DNA from 2 places in the Klebsiella sp. PK01 genome. Region 2 is predicted to be linked to the other one. Evidence: predicted binding sites of a transcription regulator. Region 2 holds the regulator's gene; the other holds the start of a gene.

Region 1 (6,251 bases), on a different contig from region 2:
TATAGCCATGAGAACCTTTCTGCTCGCACCCGCTTTTATCGCGCTTGCCCTTCTCTCCCCGCCCACACAGGCCAACACCCCTGAGACCGCTGCCGTGGCCGTTGGCCCGCTGCGCCCGTCCGGCTCTGTTTCCGCCTCCGGCTCCAGCACCCTCGACGACTTACAGGCGCAACTGGCGCAAAAAGCCCACCAGCAGGGGGCGATTGCCTGGCGAATTAACGCCGCCGGCGGCGGCAACAAATTAGCCGGCAGCGCGATTATTTATAAATAATCCTTCTGCCCGCGCCGGGAATACGCAGGCGGAAATCCAGGCGCCCGGGACTTGGCTGCGCATTTTTTGCCCCCATATTTTCTATACTGTTTATAGATTGCTAATACGAGGAGCGCATCATGGCATCAGGTTGGGCAAACGATGGGGCCGTCCACGATCAAATTGACAGCACGGTAAACGATGCCGTCGCCCGCGCCCGCAGCGAGCTTCCTGGCGGGGAGAGCAACAAATTTTGTGAAGAATGCGGCGAGCCTATTCCAGAGGCGCGGCGCAAGGCGCTGCCCGGGGTTAAATACTGCGTGAAGTGCCAGCAGGATAAAGATTTACATAACAATACATATTCAGGATATAATCGCCGCGGCTCCAAAGATAGCCAGCTGCGCTGACCTTCCTTTACCGTTCATTACCGCTGATTGCGCTAACTTTTCACCCACGTTTTTTGGCGAAAAAAGTGGCAAAATGTGCCTTTAGTTGCCATGGCAATTAGTTTGAGTCTGCCGGAGCCAAAACCTGTAAAATAATTTATTAATAATCAATAAATTATTCCTCATTCAAAAAATTCGATGAAGACTGTGAATTTCCTTCGATTTTATCTCGCGACAAAAAACGTGATACTCATCACATCGACAGAACATCGTCCCCCTACAGAACACACTGCGAGAGATTAATTATGAAAAACATCAAATACGCTGCCGCTGCTATCGCCCTTTCCGCTCTGTCTTTCGGCGCATTCGCCGCTCAGCCGGTGACCTCCGCACAGGCAGAAAGCATGAATAAAATCGGCGTCGTTTCCGCTGAAGGCGCAACGACTCTGGATGGCCTGGAAGCCAAACTGGCTGCTAAAGCAGATGCCGCTGGCGCAACCGGCTACAGCATCACCTCCGCTAACACCAACAACAAAGTTAGCGGTACCGCGGTTATCTACAAATAATCGCAGCAACACTCTGAAATGCCACTGAATTAACCCTGAAAAGACCTTTTAAATACCCTTATTTGCCCGTCCGAGCCACCGGACGGGCTTTTTTTTGTCCGTTTACCAGCGTTCGGCAACCTGCGCCAGACCATGGGCGAGCGAAGTCGCCTGACCGGTGGCGACCAGGCAGCAGGCAAGCTGAATTTTCAGCGACTGCGGAACCGGCTCGCTACCGCTCACGCAGCGCTCAATCCAGCGCGCGGTGGTTTCGGGGTCTTTGGATTCCGGCAATGCCACTTTTTCCTGCGCAATCTCGTCGGCCCGCTCATGCAACACTCGGGTTCCCGCCGCATCAATCAGGTTAATTTGCGGGCAGCGCTGCGGGTTGGCATAGACTTCGCCTTCGGTACCGTGCATCAACAGCGCCCGACCGCCGATTTGCGTAAAGAACGCTGCGACCTTGCCGACATATTCCGGATGCGAGACGCTCGACAGCCGCAGCGCGGCATCTTCAGCGAACGGCGTCACCAGCTTGGCCAGGGTATGGGCGCTGTTGCGCACCCCCATCCGCCAACGCAATGCCAGCTGCTTTTCCAGCGCCGGGCACAGCGCGCCGACCGGGATATAGACCGGCTCATGGCTGTCGAGACGCGCCTGGGCCTGACCCGCGTGGGTGGTGGCCGGGATCCCCATCAGCGCAAATATGGTCTCGGTCAGGACGCGGGTTGGATCGTGGCTGACGCCGTGAACCACCACCGGGAAACCGAGTTTATGCAGCAGTACCGCCAGCAGCGGCGTCAGGTTGGCCTGTTTGCGCGCGCCGTTATAGCTGGGGATAACAATCGGCATCGGTTTCGCTACCGGTGGCGTCAGGCGGAGGGTCTGTAGCTGCATCGCCTCATAGAAGCCCTGTATTTCGGCTTCGCCTTCGCCCTTGATGCGCAGCGCGATGAGAATAGCGCCCAGTTCCAGATCGTCCACTTCGCCGTTTAACATCCGCGTATACAGCGCACGGGCCGTGGTTAAATCCAGGTCGCGAGCGTGATTTTTACCGCGCCCGACTTCTTTGATGATTTTGGTGTAATCCATCGACTTGCTCCCTCCAGCGGTAGGCTCCGCCGACCGGACCGCTTATGCGCTTAGCGGCGTCGGCGACGCGTCTGTTTTGCTTTGCTTTTTACTATAACCTCGGGAACGCCCGGCTGCTCTATGGGAAATACCGGTAACGCATTTAACAATCGCGCGCCGTAATTTTTGGTCAGCAGGCGCTTATCGTAAATAATGACTTCGCCCCAGCACTGATGGCTACGGATCAGGCGCCCGACCTGTTGAATCAGGTTGAATGAGGCGCTCGGCAGGCTTTGTACCTCAAAGGGATAGCGGTTGAGGCTTTTCAACCACTCGCCTTCGGTGATCACCACCGGGCTGTCGATCGGCGGGAAGGCGATTTTATGGATATGCACCTGGCTTAACAGTTCGCCCTTTAAATCCAGCCCTTCGGCAAAAGATTGCAGGCCAACCAGCACGCTGCGCTCGCCGCCTTCAACGCGTTTACGATGTAGCTCGACCAGCCGATAGCGCGGCTGGTCGCCCTGCACCAGCAGCATCAGGCGCAGGTCGGTAACATGTTCCAGAAAGCGATTCATGGCCCGCCCGCTGGCGAACAGCACCAGCATACCGAGATGCTTTTTGCTCTCGACCTGCTCACGGAAAAAAGCCGCCATTTCGGCGATGTGCTGCTCTTCGTTATCAATAAGCGGCTCATAGCGCATCTGCGGAATAATAATTTTTCCCTGCTCGACGTGATTGAACGGCGAGTCCAGCGCCACGAAACGATCGCCCGCTTTTTCTTTCAGACCGCTCATCTCCTGCAGACGCGAGAAGCTATTCAACGAACGCAGCGTCGCCGAGGTGACGACAATATGCGGCACGCTGCGCCACAGCAGACGTTCGAGCTGATCGCTGACGCGGATCCCAACGCAGTGGAACCAGACATGGATCTGGCCGTCGCGGACCTCGCGGGTGGCCCACTTGGTCACCGGGGCGCCGGAAGACTGCGCCATTGAGGCCAGCCGCCACAGCTTGCTCTGGCTTTCGAACATGCCAAGGGCCCGGTTCATCTGCAGCAGGATACGATGCAGGCGCACCACGTCGTGGCTGCCGGTCTTTTCACTGAGATCGTTGAGAAACAGCTCTGCCAGCCCGCGCAGCATTTCGGTGAGCTTGGCCAGCCGCTGACAAATCTCCATGACTTCCTGCGGCAGTTCGCCCATCGGGAAGCGATGCTCCGCCTCCTGGGCGGCTGGCATATAGAGATTGAGAATATTATTGAGCGAGGCGATAAGCTCATACAGCTCTTCGCAGTGTTCGTTCAACCGTTCCGGATTGGCCAACGGCGGCGCGGTCTTCGGACGGAACTGCTCCATGCAGGTCGCCACCAGCTTGCTGAACAGATCCAGCTGCAGCCGGTACCAGGGCGCGGTTATCTCCGCGCTCATCTCTAAGGCATCGCGGGCGACGTCCGGGAGATGGTGGCCTTCATCAAGCACCAGCAGCAGGTTTTTCGGCTCCGGCAGCACCGCTTCGCTCTCCATCGCCGCCATCACCAGCGCATGGTTGGCCACCACCACTTCCGCTTCCTGAATTTCGCGGCGGGCCACGAAAAACGGGCATTCACGGTAGTAGTGGCAGTTGCGGTTAAGACAGCTGGCTTTATCGGTGCTCAGCCGCCCCCACAGGGCGTCGTCAATGGGCTTATCGGTATGGTCGCGCAGGCCGTCCCATTTATAGCCGTCGAGATCGGTTTTCAGCGTCGCGCACAGCTTTTGTTCGGCCTGGTTTTTTGGCGTCAGATCGTCATCGAGGAACGCCAGCAGGTCCTGCTGCGTCGCCTCGGTGCTGGCCAGCGCCGCCAGATTACGCGGACAAACGTAGCGGCCGCGGCCAAAGGCGGCGGTAAAGCGCAGGTCGGGAATAATCTTGCGCAGCAGCGGCAGGTCTTTACTGTAGATTTGATCCTGCAGCGCGACGTTGGCGGTACTGACCACCAGCGTTTTTTGTTCCTCACGGGCGATGGCGATGCCGGGGATCAGATATGACAGCGTTTTGCCGACGCCGGTCGGCGCTTCGATAGCCAGATGCCGCCCCTCTTCCCCGGCGAGCGTTTTCGCTACATCGGCGATCATCTGCCGCTGCGGGGCTCGGGGGATAAAGTCCGGGATCTGTTCCTGAAGCGCCTTATACCAGGCGGCGATTTGCGCTTTTAGCGCAGCGGTCAAAGCCATGAGAAAACCTGAATACTGTATAAACAGCCACTATTGTGCCATTTTTGCCGGCCAGGAGGTATTGCTTTCTGTAAGGGGTGGAATCGCGCTCGATAAAAAGCGAGATGAACGGCAAAAAAACGGCCCGCCGCCGCGCACGCGGGCAGACGAGCCGTGATGATGCCTGAGCGCTTTATCGTCCCAGGCGACAGCGTCTTATTCGCCGGCAGGTTTACGCGGGCGACGACGACGCGGTGGTTTACCGTCCTGGGTACGCGCTTTCGGCGCTTCACCATCCTGACGGCGCGGCGCCTGTTGGCTACGGCCCTGGCTCTGACCGCCGCGTCCCTGTCCCTGCCCCTGACCGCGGCCTCCGCCGCCACGCTGCTGACGACCGTTTTGAATCGGCTCCGCTTTAATCGACGGATCCGGCTCATAACCGGCAATAGCAATACGCGGGATCTCTTTTTTCAGCAGGCGTTCGATATCACGCAGCAGCTTATGCTCGTCCACGCAGACCAGCGACAGCGCTTCGCCGGTCGCCGCCGCGCGGCCGGTACGGCCAATACGGTGTACATAATCTTCCGGCACGTTCGGCAACTCATAGTTAACCACGTGCGGTAGCTCTTCGATGTCGAGCCCGCGCGCGGCGATGTCGGTGGCGACCAGCACACGAATGCCGCCGGATTTAAAGTCAGCCAGCGCGCGGGTACGCGCGCCCTGGCTCTTGTTGCCGTGGATAGCGGCGCTACGGATACCGTCTTTATTCAGTTGCTCCGCCAGATGGTTGGCGCCGTGCTTGGTGCGGGTAAAGACCAGCACCTGCTGCCAGTTGCCTTCGCCAATCAGCTGCGAGAGCAGTTCACGCTTACGTTTCTTATCCACAAAGTGAACGTGCTGGGTGATCTGCTCAGAGGCGGTGTTTCGGCGCGCCACTTCGACTTCCAGCGGGTTATGCAGCAGTTTTTCCGCCAGCGCTTTGATCTCGTCGGAGAAGGTAGCGGAGAACAGCAGGTTTTGACGACGCGGCGGCAGTTTAGCCAGCACGCGGCGGATGTCGTGGATAAAGCCCATGTCCAGCATGCGGTCGGCTTCATCCAGTACCAGCACTTCAACTTTATCCAGGCTGACCGCGTTCTGGTGCTCGAGATCCAGCAGACGGCCCGGGGTGGCGACGAGGATATCGACGCCGCCGCGCAGTTTCATCATCTGCGGGTTGATGCTCACGCCGCCGAAGACCACCAGCGAGCGGATATTCAGATATTTGCTGTAGTCGCGGACGTTTTCGCCCACCTGCGCCGCCAGTTCGCGGGTCGGCGTCAGGATCAGGGCGCGCACCGGACGGCGCCCCTTCGCGTGCGGCTGCTCCTGGGTCAGGCGCTGCAGCAGCGGCAGCGTAAAACCGGCGGTCTTGCCGGTCCCGGTCTGGGCGCTGGCCATCAGATCGCGGCCCTGCAGTACTGCCGGGATCGCCTGCTGCTGGATAGGGGTCGGCTCAACGTAGCCCTGCTCGGCGACGGCGCGCAGGATATCGGGATTCAGGCCAAGGGAATCAAAAGACATAACAACTCCGAACCGCCCCGGCCCGTTTAAGGGCGTAGTTTTCAGGGAGATTATTGCGATAGAGATGGCAAAAACCACAATGCCATGAAGGGGCGCAGTCTAGCAGATTTTGTGACGAACCGCATAAAATATCCCCGCAGGAATTACCAGCAAAATAATGCACGCTTGCGCCGGGTAACTTTTAGTATTCATCATGATGGACAGTTCAGCGAATCGCCTCTATTCTTAATCAATCGATTGA
Region 2 (6,251 bases):
AGAAAACAGCTCGTGACTATCGGGGTAGGTGGAATCATCCGCACCTTCCAGTTCGCGCCAATGTCGAATGCAATCAGGTCGTTTCATCGTTTTCTCCCGAAAATGAGATACATCAGGTATAGCAAAGCTTGCAGGATCTCGGCGTTTTACCTGGTTCGTGATAAAGTAACAGTTTCAACATCACGCAACCAGAGGATGCTCATGGATAACACCACTTCGCAAGAAATGTTAGCGCAGGCTGAAAAGCTTTGCGTGCAACGTGGCGTACGCCTGACCCCGCAGCGTCTGGAAGTGTTGCGTCTGATGAGCCTGCAGCAAGGGGCGATTAGCGCCTACGATCTGCTGGATCTGCTGCGAGAAAAAGAGCCGCAGGCGAAGCCGCCCACGGTCTATCGCGCGCTGGAGTTTCTGCTGGAGCAAGGTTTTGTGCACAAAGTGGAATCGACCAACAGCTATGTACTGTGCCACCTTTTCGATCAGCCGACCCACAGTTCGGCGATGTTTATCTGCGATCGCTGCGGCGTGGTCAAAGAAGAGTGTGCGGAAGGCGTAGAAGATATTATGCATACGCTGGCGGCCAGAATGGGCTTCGCTCTACGGCATAATGTGATTGAAGCGCACGGCCTGTGCGCGGCCTGCGTGGAAGTCGAAGCGTGCAGCGCCCGCGAACACTGTCATCACGATCATACCATCCAGATTAAAAAGAAAGCCCGCTGAGTCGGGCGACATCAGCGGGAAGCTACGGCATATCACTATGCCGTTAGACAGGCATAAACAGGGGGTCAAAACCGCATTCGCTACCAGCGCGTATCGTTCTTACGCTCCCAGTCAGACACCTCTTTTTCGGCCTGATCTTTCGCGTAGCCGTAACGCTCCTGAATTTTACCGACTAGCTGATCGCGCTTCCCTTCAATGACCGTCATATCGTCATCGGTCAGTTTACCCCACTGTTCCTTGGCTTTACCTTTCAACTGTTTCCAGTTACCGCTGATTTCGTCTTTATTCATCATTACGTCCTCATGATTCGGTGGGTTAACAGCCCGTTTTGTTCCGGACATGGTAATAACTATAGATGACAATGCTGACACCGATTCGTTATTCGGAATTTTTAACCATCAGGCCAATTGAACACGCTGGGAGAATTTTCCCGGCTCGCGCTGCGCTCGGCCGGGCTATTTGCATTCAGGAGGGTGAATTAAACCAGGTGCCACGCTGCCAGTGGCGGCGCCAGATGAGCGCCAGCGAAAGCCCACGCAAAGCCAGGAACACGGCCAGCGCCAGCCACAGGCCGTGGTTGCCGAGCACGGGCACAGAGAGCAGCGTCACCGCAAATCCCGCAGCGGCCACCGCCATGCTATTACGCATCTCCGCGCCGCGCGTCGCGCCGATAAACATGCCATCCAGCAGATAACACCAGACGCCAATCACCGGCAGGATCAACTGCCAGAACAGATAGCGGTCGGCCAGCTGCTGCAATGATGGGATAGAGGTCAATAGCGCGATGATATGCTCACCGGCCACGCTGTAGATTAACGCGAACGCCAGCGCGACCATTCCCGACTGCCGACAGGCCGCGCGCCAGACTTCCAGCAGTTGGCTACCGTCACGCGCGCCGTAAGCCTGCCCGGAATGGGCTTCGACGGCATAGGCAAAACCGTCCAGCGCGTAAGCGGTAAAGGTCAGCATGGTCATCAGTACCGCATTGACCGCCACCACGTCGCTGCCAAGACGGGCGCCGAAGACGGTGATGGCGCCAAAACAGAGCTGCAGTAGCAGCGAACGCAGCATGATGTCGCGATTAAGCGCCAGCAGGCGCCGCATATTGCCGCGCCAGGCTTCCTTCAACATGGCAAGCGTCACGCCGCGCAGCGCCAGCACCCGTTTCGCCATCAGCAGGCCGATGATAAAGGTAGCGTATTCCGACAACGCCGTCGCCAGTGCCGCCCCCTGCACGTTCATATGCAGCCCCATCACCAGCCACAGATCGAGCACGATATTCAGCAAGTTGCCGACCACCAGCAGGATCACCGGGGCGCGGGCGTACTGCACGCCAAGCAGCCACCCCAACAGCACCAGGTTGGCCAACGACGCCGGGGCGCTAAGCCAGCGGATTTCGAGGAACCGTCTGGCCTGCTCCAGTACCGCCTCGCTGCCGCCGACAATATGTAGCGCGAGGTCAATGAGCGGCATGCGGAACAGAACAATGAGCAGCCCGGCGGCCAGCGCCAGGATCAGCGGTTGCACCAGAGCGCGCGCCAGCCGCTGCGGATCTTTGGCGCCGTAGGCCTGAGCGGTTAAGCCAGTGGTGCTCATTCGCAGGAACAACAGCAGCATAAAGAGGAAACTGGTGGCCGTCGCGCCGACGGCGACGCCGCCAAGGTATACGGGGCTATCAAGATGGCCGACAACGGCGGTATCGACCAGCCCCAACAGCGGAACGGTAATGTTCGAGAAAATCATCGGTAGCGCGAGGCGCCACAGTGCTTTATCGGCGGCGTTGAGCAGCATGCAGAGGGACCAGACAGAGGAGGAACATCGCAGCGTCATGCATCATGATGACGCTGCGTTAGGACGGGAGTTACAGCCACTCACCGTTACGGATCACGCCGACGGCCAAACCTTCAATGGTGAAGCTCTGCTGGCGCAGATCGACGACGATCGGGGAAAACTCGCTATTTTCCGGCAGCAGTTCAACGACGTTGCCCTGCTTTTTCAGACGTTTTACGGTGACTTCTTCATCGATACGCGCGACGACGACCTGGCCGTTACGCACGTCCTGAGTTTTATGTACCGCCAGCAGATCGCCGTCTAGGATACCGATGTCTTTCATCGACATCCCGCTAACGCGCAGCAGGAAGTCGGCATTTGGTTTAAACATCGCCGGGTCAACCTGGTAGTGACCTTCAATATGCTGCTGCGCCAGCAGCGGTTCGCCTGCGGCGACGCGGCCGATCAGCGGCAGTCCGTGTTCTTCTTCCGTCAGCAGACGAATGCCGCGTGAAGCGCCGGAGACGATTTCAATCGCGCCTTTACGCGCCAGCGCTTTGAGGTGTTCTTCCGCCGCGTTTGGGGAACGGAACCCCAAGCGCTGAGCAATTTCCGCACGCGTCGGCGGCATGCCCGTTTGGCTGATGTGATCCCGGATGAGATCAAACACCTCTTGCTGCCTGGTCGTTAACGCTTTCATTCCGCCCCCTGGGTGTATATACAGTTATGCTGTGAGTATATACAGCTAATGGTGATTTTGGAACCACATATCATATAAAAATCAGGAGATTCTTTGCGTTTTGCGAGCGTTGCCGACAAGACTTAGCGGTAATGCGACCACAACAGCATAGTCCAGGTGATCAACGCGATGATTATCGCCAGCAGTACCGCCGCCGAGCCCATATCCTTGGCGCGCCCGGAAAGTTCATGATGCTCAGGCCCGATACGGTCAACCACCGCTTCAATCGCGCTGTTAAGAATTTCGACTATCATCACTAACAGGACCGAGCCAATGAGCAGGACTCGCGTAATGATATCGACATCCAGCCAGCAGGCTATCGCCACGGCTACAATGGCGGCGACGCCTTCCTGGCGGAAAGCGGCTTCGTTCACCCACGCCGCGCGGAAACCTTTCCAGGAATAACCTGCTGCTTTAATGATTCTGGTTAACCCAGTGGTATTATTGGCCATCAAAAAGAACCTTTTAATGTAAATGACGTCGCTGAGTGTACGTGTTTGCCGTGTGACAACGGAAATTTTGTACGCTTTCTGTTATTCTTGCCGCGCATTTGCATGATTAACCAGAGGCTTCACATCGTTTATGTCCGGCTGGCAACGAATTTACTATAAATTACTGAATTTACCATTACGGGTGCTGGTAAAAAGCAAGTCTATTCCGGCAGAACCTGCTCAGGAATTAGGGCTCGATACCTCGCGTCCGATAATGTACGTCTTGCCTTATAACTCCAAGGCGGACCTGCTGACCCTGCGCGCCCAGTGCCTGGCGCATGACTTACCCGACCCTTTTGAACCGCTGGAAATCGACGGCACCCTGCTGCCGCGCTACGTTTTCATCCACGGCGGCCCGCGCGTGTTTACCTACTACACGCCGAAAGAGGAGTCCATTAAGCTGTTCCACGACTACCTAGATCTGCACCGTAATCATCCCGATCTTGACGTGCAAATGGTGCCGGTCTCGGTGATGTTCGGCCGCGCCCCGGGTCGCGAAAAAGGCGAAGAGAATCCGCCGCTACGCATGCTTAACGGTATTCAGAAATTCTTCGCCGTCTCCTGGCTTGGCCGCGATAGCTTCGTGCGTTTCTCGCCTTCTGTCTCTCTGCGCCGCATGGCGGATGAGCACGGTACCGATAAAATCATCGCCCAGAAGCTGGCCCGCGTGGCGCGTATGCACTTCGCCCGTCAACGTCTGGCCGCCGTCGGCCCGCGTCTCCCTGCCCGCCAGGATCTGTTCAATAAGCTGCTGGCATCGAAAGCTATCGCCCGCGCGGTAGAAGATGAAGCGCGCAGCAAGAAGATTTCTCACGAGAAGGCCCAGCAGAACGCCATCGCGCTGATGGAAGAGATTGCCGCTAACTTCTCTTATGAAATGATCCGCCTGACTGACCGTATTCTCGGCTTCACCTGGAACCGTCTGTATCAGGGGATTAACGTGCATAACGCCGAGCGCGTACGCCAGCTGGCGCATGACGGCCATGAGATTGTCTATGTGCCCTGTCACCGTAGCCACATGGACTACCTGCTGCTCTCTTATGTGCTTTATCATCAGGGGCTGGTGCCGCCGCATATCGCCGCCGGCATAAACCTCAACTTCTGGCCGGCCGGGCCGATTTTCCGCCGTCTGGGCGCTTTCTTTATTCGCCGTACCTTTAAGGGCAACAAGCTCTACTCCACGGTATTCCGCGAATATCTTGGCGAGCTGTTCAGCCGTGGCTATTCGGTGGAATACTTCGTCGAAGGCGGGCGTTCCCGTACCGGCCGCCTGCTGGATCCGAAAACCGGCACCCTGTCGATGACTATCCAGGCAATGCTGCGCGGCGGTAGCCGCCCCATCACCCTGGTGCCGATTTATATCGGCTACGAGCACGTGATGGAAGTCGGTACCTACGCCAAAGAGCTGCGCGGCGCGACAAAAGAAAAAGAGAGCCTGCCGCAGATGGTGCGCGGCCTCAGCAAGCTGCGTAATCTCGGCCAGGGCTACGTTAACTTCGGCGAACCGCTGCCGCTGATGACCTACCTCAATCAGCACGTGCCTGAATGGCGCGAAGCCATCGATCCTATCGAAGCTGTCCGCCCTTCCTGGCTGACGCCGACGGTGAATAATATCGCCGCCGATCTGATGGTGCGCATCAACAATGCCGGGGCGGCCAACGCCATGAACCTGTGCTGTACGGCGCTTCTGGCGTCGCGTCAGCGTTCTTTGACCCGTGAGCAGCTGACCCAGCAGTTGGATTGCTACCTCGACCTGCTGCGTAACGTGCCGTACTCCACCGATTCGACCGCGCCGACGGCTTCCGCCGGCGAGCTTATCGACCACGCACTGCAGATGAACAAGTTCGAAGTCGAGAAAGACACCATCGGCGATATCATCATCCTGCCGCGCGAGCAGGCGGTGCTGATGACCTACTATCGCAACAACATCGCCCATATGCTGGTGATGCCGTCGCTGCTGGCCGCTATCGTGACCCAACATCGCCGCATCACCCGTAGCGAAGTGCTGCGTCATGTCGAGATGTTCTATCCGTTCCTGAAAGCCGAGCTGTTCCTGCGCTGGGAAAAAGAGGAGCTGGCGGGCGTTATCGATGCGCTGATGGCAGAGATGCAGCGTCAGGGCCTGGTGGTGCTGAATGGCGATGAGATGAGCGTCAACCCGGCGCACTCTCGTTCCCTGCAGCTGTTGGCCGCCGGCGCGCGCGAGACGTTACAGCGCTACGCGATCACCTTCTGGTTGTTGAGCGCCAACCCGTCCATCAACCGCAGTACGCTTGAGAAAGAAAGCCGCACCATGGCGCAGCGTCTGTCGGTACTGCACGGTATCAACGCGCCGGAGTTCTTCGATAAGGCGGTGTTCAGTACTCTGGTGCTGACCCTGCGTGACGAAGGCTACATCAGCGATACCGGCGATGCCGAGCCGGCAGAGACCCTGAAGGTCTACCAGATGCTGGCGGATTTGATTACGTCGGATGTACGTTTGACGATTGAAAGCGCCGCTCAGGACGACGCATAACGTTGCGGCTTCTGTTCCC

What was found. Region 2 encodes LexA, which represses DNA repair genes until DNA is damaged. Its sites were predicted from a motif close to TNCTGTATGTACATACAGNA; they were not measured.
Region 1: the regulator LexA is predicted to act here: its motif matches at 4,482-4,501, upstream of dinG (ATP-dependent DNA helicase DinG).

What each region holds. Positions count from the first base shown of each region.
Region 1 is NZ_JBYEZM010000004.1:592,889-599,139, reverse strand. It holds gene AC22LX_RS16115 (YdgH/BhsA/McbA-like domain containing protein) at 8-271, shown strand; gene AC22LX_RS16110 (DksA/TraR family C4-type zinc finger protein) at 391-657, shown strand; gene ybiJ (DUF1471 family protein YbiJ) at 942-1,202, shown strand; gene ybiB (DNA-binding protein YbiB) at 1,305-2,273, opposite strand; gene dinG (ATP-dependent DNA helicase DinG) at 2,324-4,468, opposite strand; gene rhlE (ATP-dependent RNA helicase RhlE) at 4,664-6,010, opposite strand.
Region 2 is NZ_JBYEZM010000006.1:35,560-41,810, reverse strand. It holds gene AC22LX_RS19010 (cupin domain-containing protein) at 1-87, opposite strand, end outside; gene zur (zinc uptake transcriptional repressor Zur) at 202-717, shown strand; gene AC22LX_RS19000 (CsbD family protein) at 798-1,007, opposite strand; gene dinF (MATE family efflux transporter DinF) at 1,183-2,508, opposite strand; gene lexA (transcriptional repressor LexA) at 2,579-3,187, opposite strand; gene AC22LX_RS18985 (diacylglycerol kinase) at 3,310-3,678, opposite strand; gene plsB (glycerol-3-phosphate 1-O-acyltransferase PlsB) at 3,809-6,232, shown strand.